2 regions of the Streptococcus sp. W151 genome follow, and region 1 is predicted to be linked to the other one. Evidence: predicted binding sites of a transcription regulator. Region 1 holds the regulator's gene; the other holds the start of a gene.
The links. Region 1 encodes Rex, which represses fermentation and respiration genes when NADH is low (regulators of the CRP and FNR family bind a similar motif). Its sites were predicted from a motif close to TTGTGAANTANTTCACAA; they were not measured.
Positions count from the first base shown of each region.

Region 1 (5,591 bases):
TACACCCGACCAGCTCATCCGCAAGGAAAAAATGGCCTTACGGGTGCGCACTTTCACAGATCAAGCGGAATTGACTCTCAAAGTTCCTGAAACAGTTGGCCATTTCGAGTACAATCAAGCACTCAGCCCAGAAGAAACCAAGGAGATTCTTCAACACCAAGAGTTTCCTGATGGAGAAATCAAAAACCTCTTGGAGTCAAAAGGAATCCCCGTTGAACAACTTGCTGTCTGGGGAAGCCTGACAACAGAACGATTCGAAAAAGAAACAGCTGCAGGCTTGGTGGCACTCGACCACAGTCTCTATCTAGACACTGAAGATTATGAGTTGGAAATTGAGGTGGAAACTGCTGAACAGGAAGAAAATTTTCATCAGTTCATTTCAGACCATGGAATCGTCTACAAAGCAGCAAAAAATAAAATCGCTAGATTAGCGCAAAGATTGTAAAATAGCTGAAATTATCGCAAATTTTTGCTAAAATAGTGCTAAGATCAAAAATCTAAATGAGGTTGGAATCACATGTCGGATAAAAAAAATATGAAGCTCTTCTCTCTCAATTCAAACCCAGAGATTGCGCAAAAAATCGCGGATCATGCTGGGGTTCCACTTGGGAAAATTTCATCCCGTCAGTTTTCAGATGGTGAAATCCAAGTCAACATTGAGGAAAGTGTTCGTGGATATGATATTTATATCATTCAATCAACCAGTTTTCCTGTTAATAATCACTTGATGGAATTGTTAATCATGGTGGATGCTTGCCAACGGGCTAGCGCAAACACCGTCAATGTGGTCATGCCTTATTTTGGCTATGCTCGCCAAGACCGAACTGCTGCTCCTCGCGAACCAATCACAGCTAAGCTCGTCGCAAACATGTTGGTCAAAGCTGGGGTGAATCGCGTCGTCACACTCGATCTCCATGCTGTTCAGGTCCAAGGTTTCTTTGATATTGCCGTGGATAACCTCTTTACCATTCCACTTTTTGCAGAGCACTACATCAACAAAGGCCTGACAGGTCCAGATGTCGTTGTCGTCAGCCCTAAAAACTCAGGAGTTAAACGAGCTCGTAGTTTAGCAGAATATCTTGATGCACCGATTGCGATCATCGATTACGAGCAAGATGATGCGAACCGTGATTATGGCTATATTATTGGAGATGTCAAAGGCAAGAAAGCAATCTTGATCGACGATATCCTCAATACTGGGAAGACATTCTCAGAAGCTGCTAAAATCGTCGAACGTGATGGTGCTACTGAAATTTATGCTGTATCAAGCCACGGTTTATTTGTTAAAGGTGCTGTTGAATTATTAGATCAAGCTCCGATCAAAGAAATCTTAGTAACCGATTCTGTTGCTCCAAAAGGACCAACTCCTAAAAACATTAACTATCTGACAGCTAGCGAACTAATCGCTGAAGCTATTGTTCGCATTCAAGAAAGAAAACCTGTTAGTCCTTTATTTGCCTACCATAAGAAATAAGGTCTGAATGTGATATATTTTGATAATGCCGCAACAACTCCCCTTTTGCCTGAAGTCATCACTGCGATGACAGAAACCATGAAGACAACCTTTGGAAATCCATCCAGTCTTCATGCTCATGGACGAATGGCTAGTAAACTCCTCCGTGAATCTCGCGAGGAGATTGCTAGATCTCTCCATACCCTTCCAAATCGTATTTTCTTCACTTCAGGTGGATCAGAAAGTAATAATACTGTGATAAAAGGCTACTGCTTGAAACACCAGGCAGATGGCAAACACATCATTACTACCGCTTTGGAACACCATGCGGTTCTCGAACCCATTGAATACCTTGTAGAACATTTCGGATTTGAAGTCACAATCGTCCAACCAAGAGAAGGGCGTATTCAGGCTAGTGATATCAAGGCAGCTCTTAGACCGGATACCATTCTTGTCTCTACCATGTTTGCCAATAACGAGACTGGAGATCTTCTACCGATTAAAGAAATCGGAGTACTCTTAAAAAATCATCCCGCTGCCTTTCATGTTGATGCTGTCCAAGCAATTGGGAAAGTCCCGGTCTATCCCGAAGAGTTAGGGATTGATTTTCTCAGTGCTTCTGCCCACAAATTCCACGGCCCCAAAGGAGTCGGTTTCCTTTATGCAGCCGTCCCAGATTTTGATAATCTCATCCATGGTGGGGATCAGGAAAATAAGATGAGAGCCAGCACGGAAAATCTCATTTCAATTGTAGGGATGTCAACTGCGATACAGCAAGCCACACTTCATCAAGAAGAAAATTTCCACCACGTTCAAAAACTCGGTCAAGAACTAGTTAATGGTTTAGCAGCCTACGACTACTACGTAAATGCGAGTGACGATCATCTTCCATTTGTTTGGAATCTTGGCTTCCCAGGCGTCCAAAACGATGTCTTGCTGATGAGACTGGATTTAGCTGGTATTTCCGTATCCACTGGTTCTGCTTGTACCGCCGGTACTGTACAACCCAGCCATGTCCTTGAAGCGCTCTATGGAAAGGATAGCTCACGCTTGAAAGAATCCCTTCGAATTAGTTTTTCAGAACTCAATACCGTAGAGGAGGTTCGAGACTTCCTCGCAAAACTTAAAGAAATTTTATCATAGGAGAACAATATGGCTTTTGAAACAAGCGTTTCATTGAAAGACTGCAAATATACCTATAGTCTACACCCAAATGTTAAAAAATATACCTTACGTGACAATACATTTGCTGTTACAAAGGTTGGAAATTACGAGTTAAATCGTTTGCTCGAAGCTGTTCCAAATAGCGGTGAAGGCTTCTTGCTTAAAATTATCTTCAACAAAGACCTTACAGGTTTTAAAATCAATATCACAGACAAGTCTGGACTTCGTCTGGTTAATATCTTTAAAAATTCAGAGAATGACATTATCCAACAAAAATTTTATTTCCTAATGGATAGTCTTGTCGAAAGAGAAATTTTCAACAAAACAGAGGTCTAATATGGTAACCCTAACTTATATCGACGCTTACCAAGTAGAGCGAACGACTACTTATCCTGACCTTGCAGCCTGCATTCTAGCATTTTCAGGCTGTGTAACCCTGCCTGACTCTTACTCAATTGTTTCCATTGAATACAAGGGTGAAAAACTCCCCTATACAGGAAGGGTCGATGGGCTCTATGCTTTTTTGAAAAAGGTAGAGCAAGCTGAAAACTAAGCTGATGCTGATGGAACTCTCTCATCGCCATCAGCTTTTTCTTTAGACAAAAATATTTTTGAAAAACCGTTCTAGATAGTTGATTTTTTCACAATCTTCCTATACAATAAGAGGGAAAGGTTGTGATATTGTGAAACATGATAAAAATACTCCAATTCCACGCGCAACAGCAAAACGCTTATCGCTCTACTACCGCATTTTTAAACGCTTTAACTCTGAAAAAATAGAGCGCGCCAATTCCAAACAAATTGCGGATGCGATTGGGATTGACTCTGCTACTGTTCGCCGAGATTTTTCTTATTTTGGTGAATTAGGAAGACGTGGATTTGGTTATGATGTAAAAAAACTGATGAACTTCTTTGCAGATCTTTTAAATGACAATGCTATTACTAATGTCGCTATTGTTGGGATCGGAAATATGGGAAGTGCCCTCCTCAACTATCGCTTCCATGAACGCAATAAGATGAAAATTGTCATGGCGTTTGATCTAGACGATCACGAACTGATCAATACTAAAAGTAAAGACGGAATTCCTATTTACGGTATTTCATCTATTAAAGAGAAACTCAAACAAGAAGGCATTCAAACAGCCATTCTAACTGTTCCAAGTGTTAAGGCTCAAGAAGTTGCTAGCCTCTTGGTAGATGCTGGTGTCAAGGGAATTCTCAGTTTCTCGCCAGTACATCTGACAGTCCCTAAGGATGTCGTCGTCCAATATGTCGATCTTACTAGTGAATTGCAAACACTCCTTTATTTTATGCGTAAAAACGAAGAATAAAGACTTATACTTCAATAACAAAAAGGTTGGAACAAGAAGGTTCCAACCTTTTTTATACCAAATAATCCGTTTCTTCTCGATAACTATAGTAGTTTTCTTCGGATACAATCAAATGATCCAATAGGGTTAACCCCATTACTTCACAGGCCTCTAAGACACGATGAGTGACTTCATCATCATTTTTACTAGGGAACACGGCACCAGATGGATGATTGTGAGCCAAGATAATGGAGGTTGCCATGTGCTTCAGTGCATAATGCAGGATTTCACGCGGCTCCGCGATACTTCGATTCACTGTTCCAATAAATATCGTCTGTTGATGAATAATTTCATTTTGGGTATTCAAATAAAGGGCAACCAGGTGCTCCTGCTTTTTATGGCCAATTTCCTGTTGAATTTTATGGGCCAATTTCTGACTACTCATGATTTGTTCGGAACTCATTAGTTCATCTTTATGAATCCTTCGTCCAAACTCAATAACAGCCTGAAGTTCGATGGCCTTCACTCGCCCAATGCCAGAGATTTCCTGTAGCTCCTCTAGGGTTAATTGCCCTAACTCCTTTAAACTATTTACCGAGCTCAAAAGACCTTGTGCTATCTCATAAACGCTTTTTTGCTTGTTGCCTGTCCGTAAGAGAATGGATAACAATTCCTGATGACTCAGCTTATCTACCCCTTCAGAAACCAAGCGTTCCCTAGGAAGCAAAGATGGTTCAATAAATGATATGTCGTACATAATTTCCTCCTCACTTATTAATTCGTAATAAATTGAGAAAATAACGACCTTTCATTATTTACAGGCGATTTCTTGCTTCAAATCATCTAACACTAAGGCTTCATCTTTATTAAAGCGGATCTGATAACCTGTTTGAACTTGTTCAAGCTCCTTTAAAAACTGTTGAATTTCACAGCGGATCAAGTACTCCTGACTCTGAGGAATGGCTTCTAAGGTCTGGTAGACTTGCTCTACTTCGTAGATTCCTTTCGTAATTAATCCATTTCGTGGAAAATCATTTATTAAGAGATTATAGAAATGATGCAAGTGATGATAAATTCGCTCTTTCGTCACTATTCTACCTCCTTATCATACTCTTTCTCCTCTTATTATATACCGAATTTCCCTCAATATTATGACAAATTCCTTACATTATATTACCAATCGCTTACAATTTTACAAGAATCCTTTAGTTATTTCATGCCATACTATAAAGAAAAAAGCCCAGGCCTCTCTTGGCCTCGGGCTTTGGTTTTTTAGAGTTGCATTTGATTATAAGACTTGCTAAATGAATCCAGGATGTCCTTTGGAGCCTTGTCATAGTCAACAGAGGTTTCCAAGTTTCCTTTTACAATCGTCCGGTAAGTCGCTGCAGCATCCTCACAGGTCACCAAGGTGATTTCATTGACACCTTCACGATCTTGAATAACATCTACACGGTCTGGAGTCACTGTCTCAACAGACGAGATGACATAAGTATAGATTTTTTCTTTATCCGTGATGTAGATCTTCATACCAGCCTTAGCTTTCTCTAATGGTGAGAACAGCATGGCATTTGCTCCAGTTAGGCCAAATACGTGGTGACTAGCAAGAGAATAATTGCCTTGTCCCATGACTTGGTTTTCCTTCATAGTCCCTGCTCCATAGT
Region 1 is NZ_JBRKNT010000001.1:520,946-526,536, forward strand. It holds gene ACVC7Q_RS02435 (CYTH domain-containing protein) at 1-445, shown strand, start outside; gene ACVC7Q_RS02440 (ribose-phosphate diphosphokinase) at 518-1,474, shown strand; gene ACVC7Q_RS02445 (cysteine desulfurase family protein) at 1,484-2,596, shown strand; gene ACVC7Q_RS02450 (DUF1831 domain-containing protein) at 2,606-2,953, shown strand; gene ACVC7Q_RS02455 (DUF4649 family protein) at 2,955-3,170, shown strand; gene ACVC7Q_RS02460 (redox-sensing transcriptional repressor Rex) at 3,301-3,948, shown strand; gene radC (RadC family protein) at 4,001-4,684, opposite strand; gene ACVC7Q_RS02470 (porphobilinogen deaminase) at 4,739-5,017, opposite strand; gene ACVC7Q_RS02475 (class A sortase) at 5,200-5,591, opposite strand, start outside.

Region 2 (5,591 bases), on a different contig from region 1:
GCACACGGTGAGCTTGCTCTTCATGCCTATGAAGAAACTGGTCGTGGAGTCTTTGAAGACAAGGCGACTAAAAACTTGTTCGCTTGTGAGCACGTTGTAAACAACATGCGTCACACTAAGACAGTTGGTGTCATTTCAGAAGATGACGTCACTGGTTTGACTCTTATTGCTGAGCCCGTCGGAGTTGTCTGCGGGATCACTCCTACAACAAACCCAACTTCAACAGCAATCTTTAAAGCTTTGATTTCCTTGAAGACACGGAACCCTATCGTCTTTGCCTTCCACCCATCTGCTCAAGAATCATCAGCTCATGCAGCACAAATCGTACGCGATGCGGCAATTGCAGCTGGAGCGCCTGAGAACTGTGTGCAATGGATTACTCAACCTTCTATGGAAGCAACGAGTGCACTGATGAACCACGAGGGAGTTGCTACGATCCTCGCGACCGGTGGGAATGCCATGGTGAAGGCGGCTTATTCTTGTGGGAAACCAGCTCTTGGGGTAGGTGCCGGAAACGTACCTGCTTATGTTGAAAAATCAGCTAACATCCGCCAAGCAGCCCACGATATCGTCATGTCTAAATCATTTGACAACGGAATGGTCTGTGCGTCTGAACAAGCGGTCATCATCGATAAAGAAATCTACGATGAGTTTGTTGAAGAATTCAAATCTTACCATACTTACTTTGTCAACAAAAAAGAAAAAGCCCTTCTTGAAGAGTTCTGCTTCGGTGTGAAAGCTAACAGCAAGAACTGTGCGGGTGCAAAATTGAATGCGGACATCGTTGGGAAACCGGCAGCATGGATCGCTGAACAAGCTGGCTTCTCTGTACCAGAAGGAACCAATATCCTTGCGGCAGAATGTAAAGAAGTTGGTGAAAAAGAACCGTTGACTCGTGAAAAATTGTCACCAGTTATCGCTGTTTTGAAATCTGAAAGCCGTGAAGACGGAATTAACAAAGCTCGCCAAATGGTTGAATTCAACGGTCTTGGCCACTCAGCAGCCATCCATACTGCTGATGAAGAATTGACAAAAGAATTTGGTAAAGCAGTTAAAGCTATTCGCGTTATCTGCAACTCTCCTTCGACTTTCGGTGGTATCGGGGATGTTTACAATGCCTTCTTGCCATCATTGACACTTGGATGTGGTTCTTACGGACGCAACTCTGTTGGGGACAACGTTAGTGCCATCAACCTCTTGAATATCAAAAAAGTCGGACGCCGGAGAAATAACATGCAATGGATGAAACTACCTTCAAAAACATACTTTGAACGTGATTCAATTGAATACCTACAAAAATGTCGTGACGTTGAACGTGTCATGATCGTTACAGACCACGCTATGGTAGAGCTTGGTTTCCTTGATCGTATCATCGAACAGCTTGACCTTCGTCGCAACAAGGTGGTTTATCAAATCTTTGCAGACGTAGAACCAGATCCAGATATCACAACTGTTGAACGTGGTACAGAGATCATGCGTGCCTTCAAACCAGATACGATCATTGCTCTTGGTGGTGGATCACCAATGGATGCGGCCAAAGTTATGTGGCTCTTCTACGAACAACCAGAAGTGGACTTCCGTGACTTGGTTCAAAAATTCATGGATATCCGTAAACGTGCCTTCAAGTTCCCATTGCTTGGTAAGAAGACGAAATTCATCGCCATCCCAACAACATCTGGTACAGGATCTGAAGTAACACCATTTGCCGTTATCTCTGATAAAGCAAACAACCGTAAATACCCAATCGCTGACTACTCATTGACACCAACCGTTGCCATCGTAGACCCTGCTTTGGTATTGACAGTTCCAGGATCTGTTGCAGCAGACACTGGTATGGACGTCTTGACGCACGCGACAGAAGCTTACGTATCACAAATGGCTAGCGACTTCACAGATGGTCTTGCCCTTCAAGCTATCAAACTTGTCTTTGAAAACTTGGAAAGCTCAGTGAAGAATGCGGACTTCCATTCACGCGAAAAGATGCACAATGCGTCAACGATCGCAGGTATGGCCTTCGCCAATGCCTTCCTCGGTATTTCTCACTCAATGGCCCACAAGATCGGTGCACAATTCCACACCATCCACGGACGGACCAATGCGATCTTGCTTCCGTACGTTATCCGCTACAACGGTACACGCCCAGCCAAGACAGCTACATGGCCTAAGTACAACTACTACCGTGCAGATGAAAAATACCAAGATATCGCTCGTATGTTAGGACTTCCATGCTCTACACCAGAAGAAGCCGTTGATGCCTACGCAAAAGCTGTGTACGAACTTGGTGAACGCTGTGGTATTGAAATGAACTTCAAAGCACAAGGGGTTGATGAAAAAGAATGGAAGAAACATTCTCGTGAATTGGCCTTCCTTGCTTACGAAGATCAATGTTCACCAGCTAACCCACGTCTTCCAATGGTAGACCATATGCAAGAAATCATCGAAGATGCATACTATGGTTACAAGGAACGTCCAGGACGTCGTAAATAAGACGCCAAGGAACAACTGATGTTTATCAGCTATCCCTCGCTCAAAAGAGCGGGGGATTTTTGATGGCCTTTTCAGGTTTCAATCGAAAAAAGGGAGCTGAGGGATTGGCTGTCTTTGTTGTTTTTCAGAGCTCCGAACCGTTTTTTCATAAAAAATTAGACTTTTTTTAAGAATCTGTGCTATTTTTATAGCATTACGGGCTAATTTATGATACCCTATAGTATGTGAATCTGCTTGTAGTTGAAGGGTTAGGATAGTTTTTCAGTTATAGGAAACGAGAAAACAAATCCAAGAAAGGAGGCCATCTCAAATGGAGTTAGAAGGTGAAGTGCAAGATCAGGCACAGAAAATTATTGAAATGCCCCAACGAGATCGGGCAACGTCCGCTTCAGAAAATCAGCCATCATCTGCTTCGGTGGTCTCCATGTATGGGCAGGAAAGGCCCAGCATTCCGAGTCTCCATCAGCAATTGGCAGGAGCATCTGGTACCCAGACCATTCAATTACGAGAGGAATTGGTACTGGCAGTAGCACAAAATGCTTCAGCGCAAGCGACGGTCTTTGAGGCCGAGCTCAAAGATCAGCTAGAAGTGGCCAAGGAGACGGTTTCCCATAAGGTTGCGGAGGTGTCACAAATGGCCCACAGCATGGCCCAATTTTTGACAGACGCAGAAGTGGAGCAACTATTAGGAGAGTTCTCCATGGATATTTGTTGGGACCAAGCGGTAGAGGCGGAGAACCTCGCTCAAGCAAAAGCCTATTCCACTCGCTTGTCAGACTTGGCAGGGCAGCTGGAGGCTGCGTCAACCCAATTGGTAGACTTGGACAAGGGACAAGCAGTGGCCTTTGATTTTCATAAGTAGGAGAAAAAGATGTTAGAGATCCTGGGAGAGGATAGAGAACGCGTTGAGGAGCTCCATCGAGAGATTAAAAAGGAGCAAGAGCGGATTGCAATTCGGAGTTTGATTGCAACGCAAAAAGCCTTGATGATGTTGGAAGGGATGAGTTTGCAGGTGACTTTGAGCGGTCAATCCGAAAAAATGCGCTCTTTTGCTACAACAACTCTAGTTAATGATTTGAAAGATGGATTTACAGGAGGAGCAGCGGACGCGGCAGAAGCAGCACTGAAATCAGTGAAAAAGCCGATTTTATTGAGTCCGATTAAAGGAGGTATGTGATGTACCATTCAGGAAATAGTGAATTAGAACAACTAGAAGATCGACATTACCGCTTCAACCAGAAACTTAGCGAGTTGGAGTGGGATTATGCGGATATGCGTATGGATGTCCGCCAACATACAGAAAATTTAGTAGACTGGCTGAGTGCCCTTCATTTTCAAGCCCCAAGTGCGGAGGTTCAAAGTGGCTTGGAGCGTTTATTTGCCTTGCAAGAAGAGTTTGAGGCAGAACTCAAGCGCTATGAAGAGCGCTTAGAAGAAGAGCGTGAGCGCGAGCAGCAAGAGTACTATAGGCAGCGTCAACAATTAGAACAAGGTGATTGAAACATTCCTCAGGTAGAGATAAGAGGAATGTTTTTGTTTGCTCAAAAAACTTTTAAAAATGTGCTCATAAATTCTTGTAAGCGTTTACTTAATATGTTATAATATTCACAAAGAAACGAAAATAAAATGGTTTTATCAAACCAACAAAGAAAAGGAGTCGCTTATGAAAGCTGCAACTTATGTATCTGCAGGCAATCTGCAACTGATCGACCAACCAAAACCAGAGATCAAGAACCCAACAGATGCAATTGTGCGGATCTTGAAAACAACCATCTGTGGCACAGACCTTCACATTTTAGGAGGAGATGTCCCTGCTTGTAAAGAAGGCACGATTTTAGGTCACGAAGGAATTGGGATTGTTGAAGAAGTCGGTGATGCGGTTAGCAACTTCAAGGTGGGAGACAAGGTCATCATCTCTTGTGTCACAGCTTGTAACACCTGCTACTACTGTAAACGTAGTCTTCCTTCTCACTGTGAAGATGGTGGTTGGATTTTGGGTCACTTGATCAACGGAACCCAAGCAGAGTATGTCCACATTCCACATGCGGATGGCAGTCTTTATCATGCGCCTGAAACGGTGGATGACGAAGCCTTGGTGATGCTCTCAGACATTCTCCCAACGTCTTATGAAATTGGGGTGCTTCCATCTCATGTGAAACCAGGGGACAATGTCTGTATCGTTGGAGCTGGTCCGATCGGTCTTGCGGCTCTCTTGACTGTTCAATTCTTCTCGCCAGCTACGATTATCATGGTGGACTTATCTGAATCTCGTCTTGAAGCAGCTAAGAAATTTGGAGCAACTCATACCATCTGCTCCAGTGATATCGCTGAAATCAAGGACTTTATCAATGAAGTGACCGAAGGTCGTGGTGTCGATATCTCCATGGAATGTGTGGGCTATCCTGCTACTTTCGATGTCTGCCAAAACGTCATCTCTGTCGGTGGTCATATTGCCAATGTCGGTGTCCATGGAAAACCAGTTAGCTTCAATTTGGACGATTTGTGGATCAAGAACATTACCCTCAACACCGGTCTTGTCAATGCCAATACCACTGAAATGTTGCTCAATGTCTTGAAGTCAGGCAAGATCGATGCAACCAAACTTATCACCCACCACTTCAAACTCTCAGAAGTTGAAAAAGCCTATGATGTCTTTAAACATGCGGGTGAAAACCACGCACTCAAGGTGATTATCGAAAATGACATCAGTGAATGATGTGCTCGTTACTCTTTGTTCATAGTTTTTTTAGACGGACCAGAGATATTCTGGTCCTATTTTCAACCCCAACTAACCGATTTCACCTTGCAAAAAAAAATTCCTTGTCTTATAATATAAGTGCAGAAAACGATTACATAATAGAAAGGTGTGATCTTATGAAACGGTTTTATTATCATCGTGAATTCTGGATGGACTTTCATTTCTGGCTCTTGGTCTTGCTTTTAGCAACTGTGGTTATGACGATGCAGGCTCCGCTTTCGGTAGTTAGCCTAGCTTATCTTGCTTTTGTAGGGATTTTGATTCTTCTGCAGGTCTTTCAACCGTCTGTATCGACACGGCAGTACCCAGAAGGTAGCTACCATTTCAATTGGACCTTCTATCGCGA
Region 2 is NZ_JBRKNT010000005.1:42,045-47,635, forward strand. It holds gene adhE (bifunctional acetaldehyde-CoA/alcohol dehydrogenase) at 1-2,487, shown strand, start outside; gene ACVC7Q_RS07935 (hypothetical protein) at 2,798-3,349, shown strand; gene ACVC7Q_RS07940 (hypothetical protein) at 3,359-3,664, shown strand; gene ACVC7Q_RS07945 (hypothetical protein) at 3,664-3,987, shown strand; gene ACVC7Q_RS07950 (zinc-dependent alcohol dehydrogenase family protein) at 4,151-5,203, shown strand; gene ACVC7Q_RS07955 (ABC transporter permease) at 5,362-5,591, shown strand, end outside.
Region 2: the regulator Rex is predicted to act here: its motif matches at 4,081-4,098, upstream of ACVC7Q_RS07950 (zinc-dependent alcohol dehydrogenase family protein).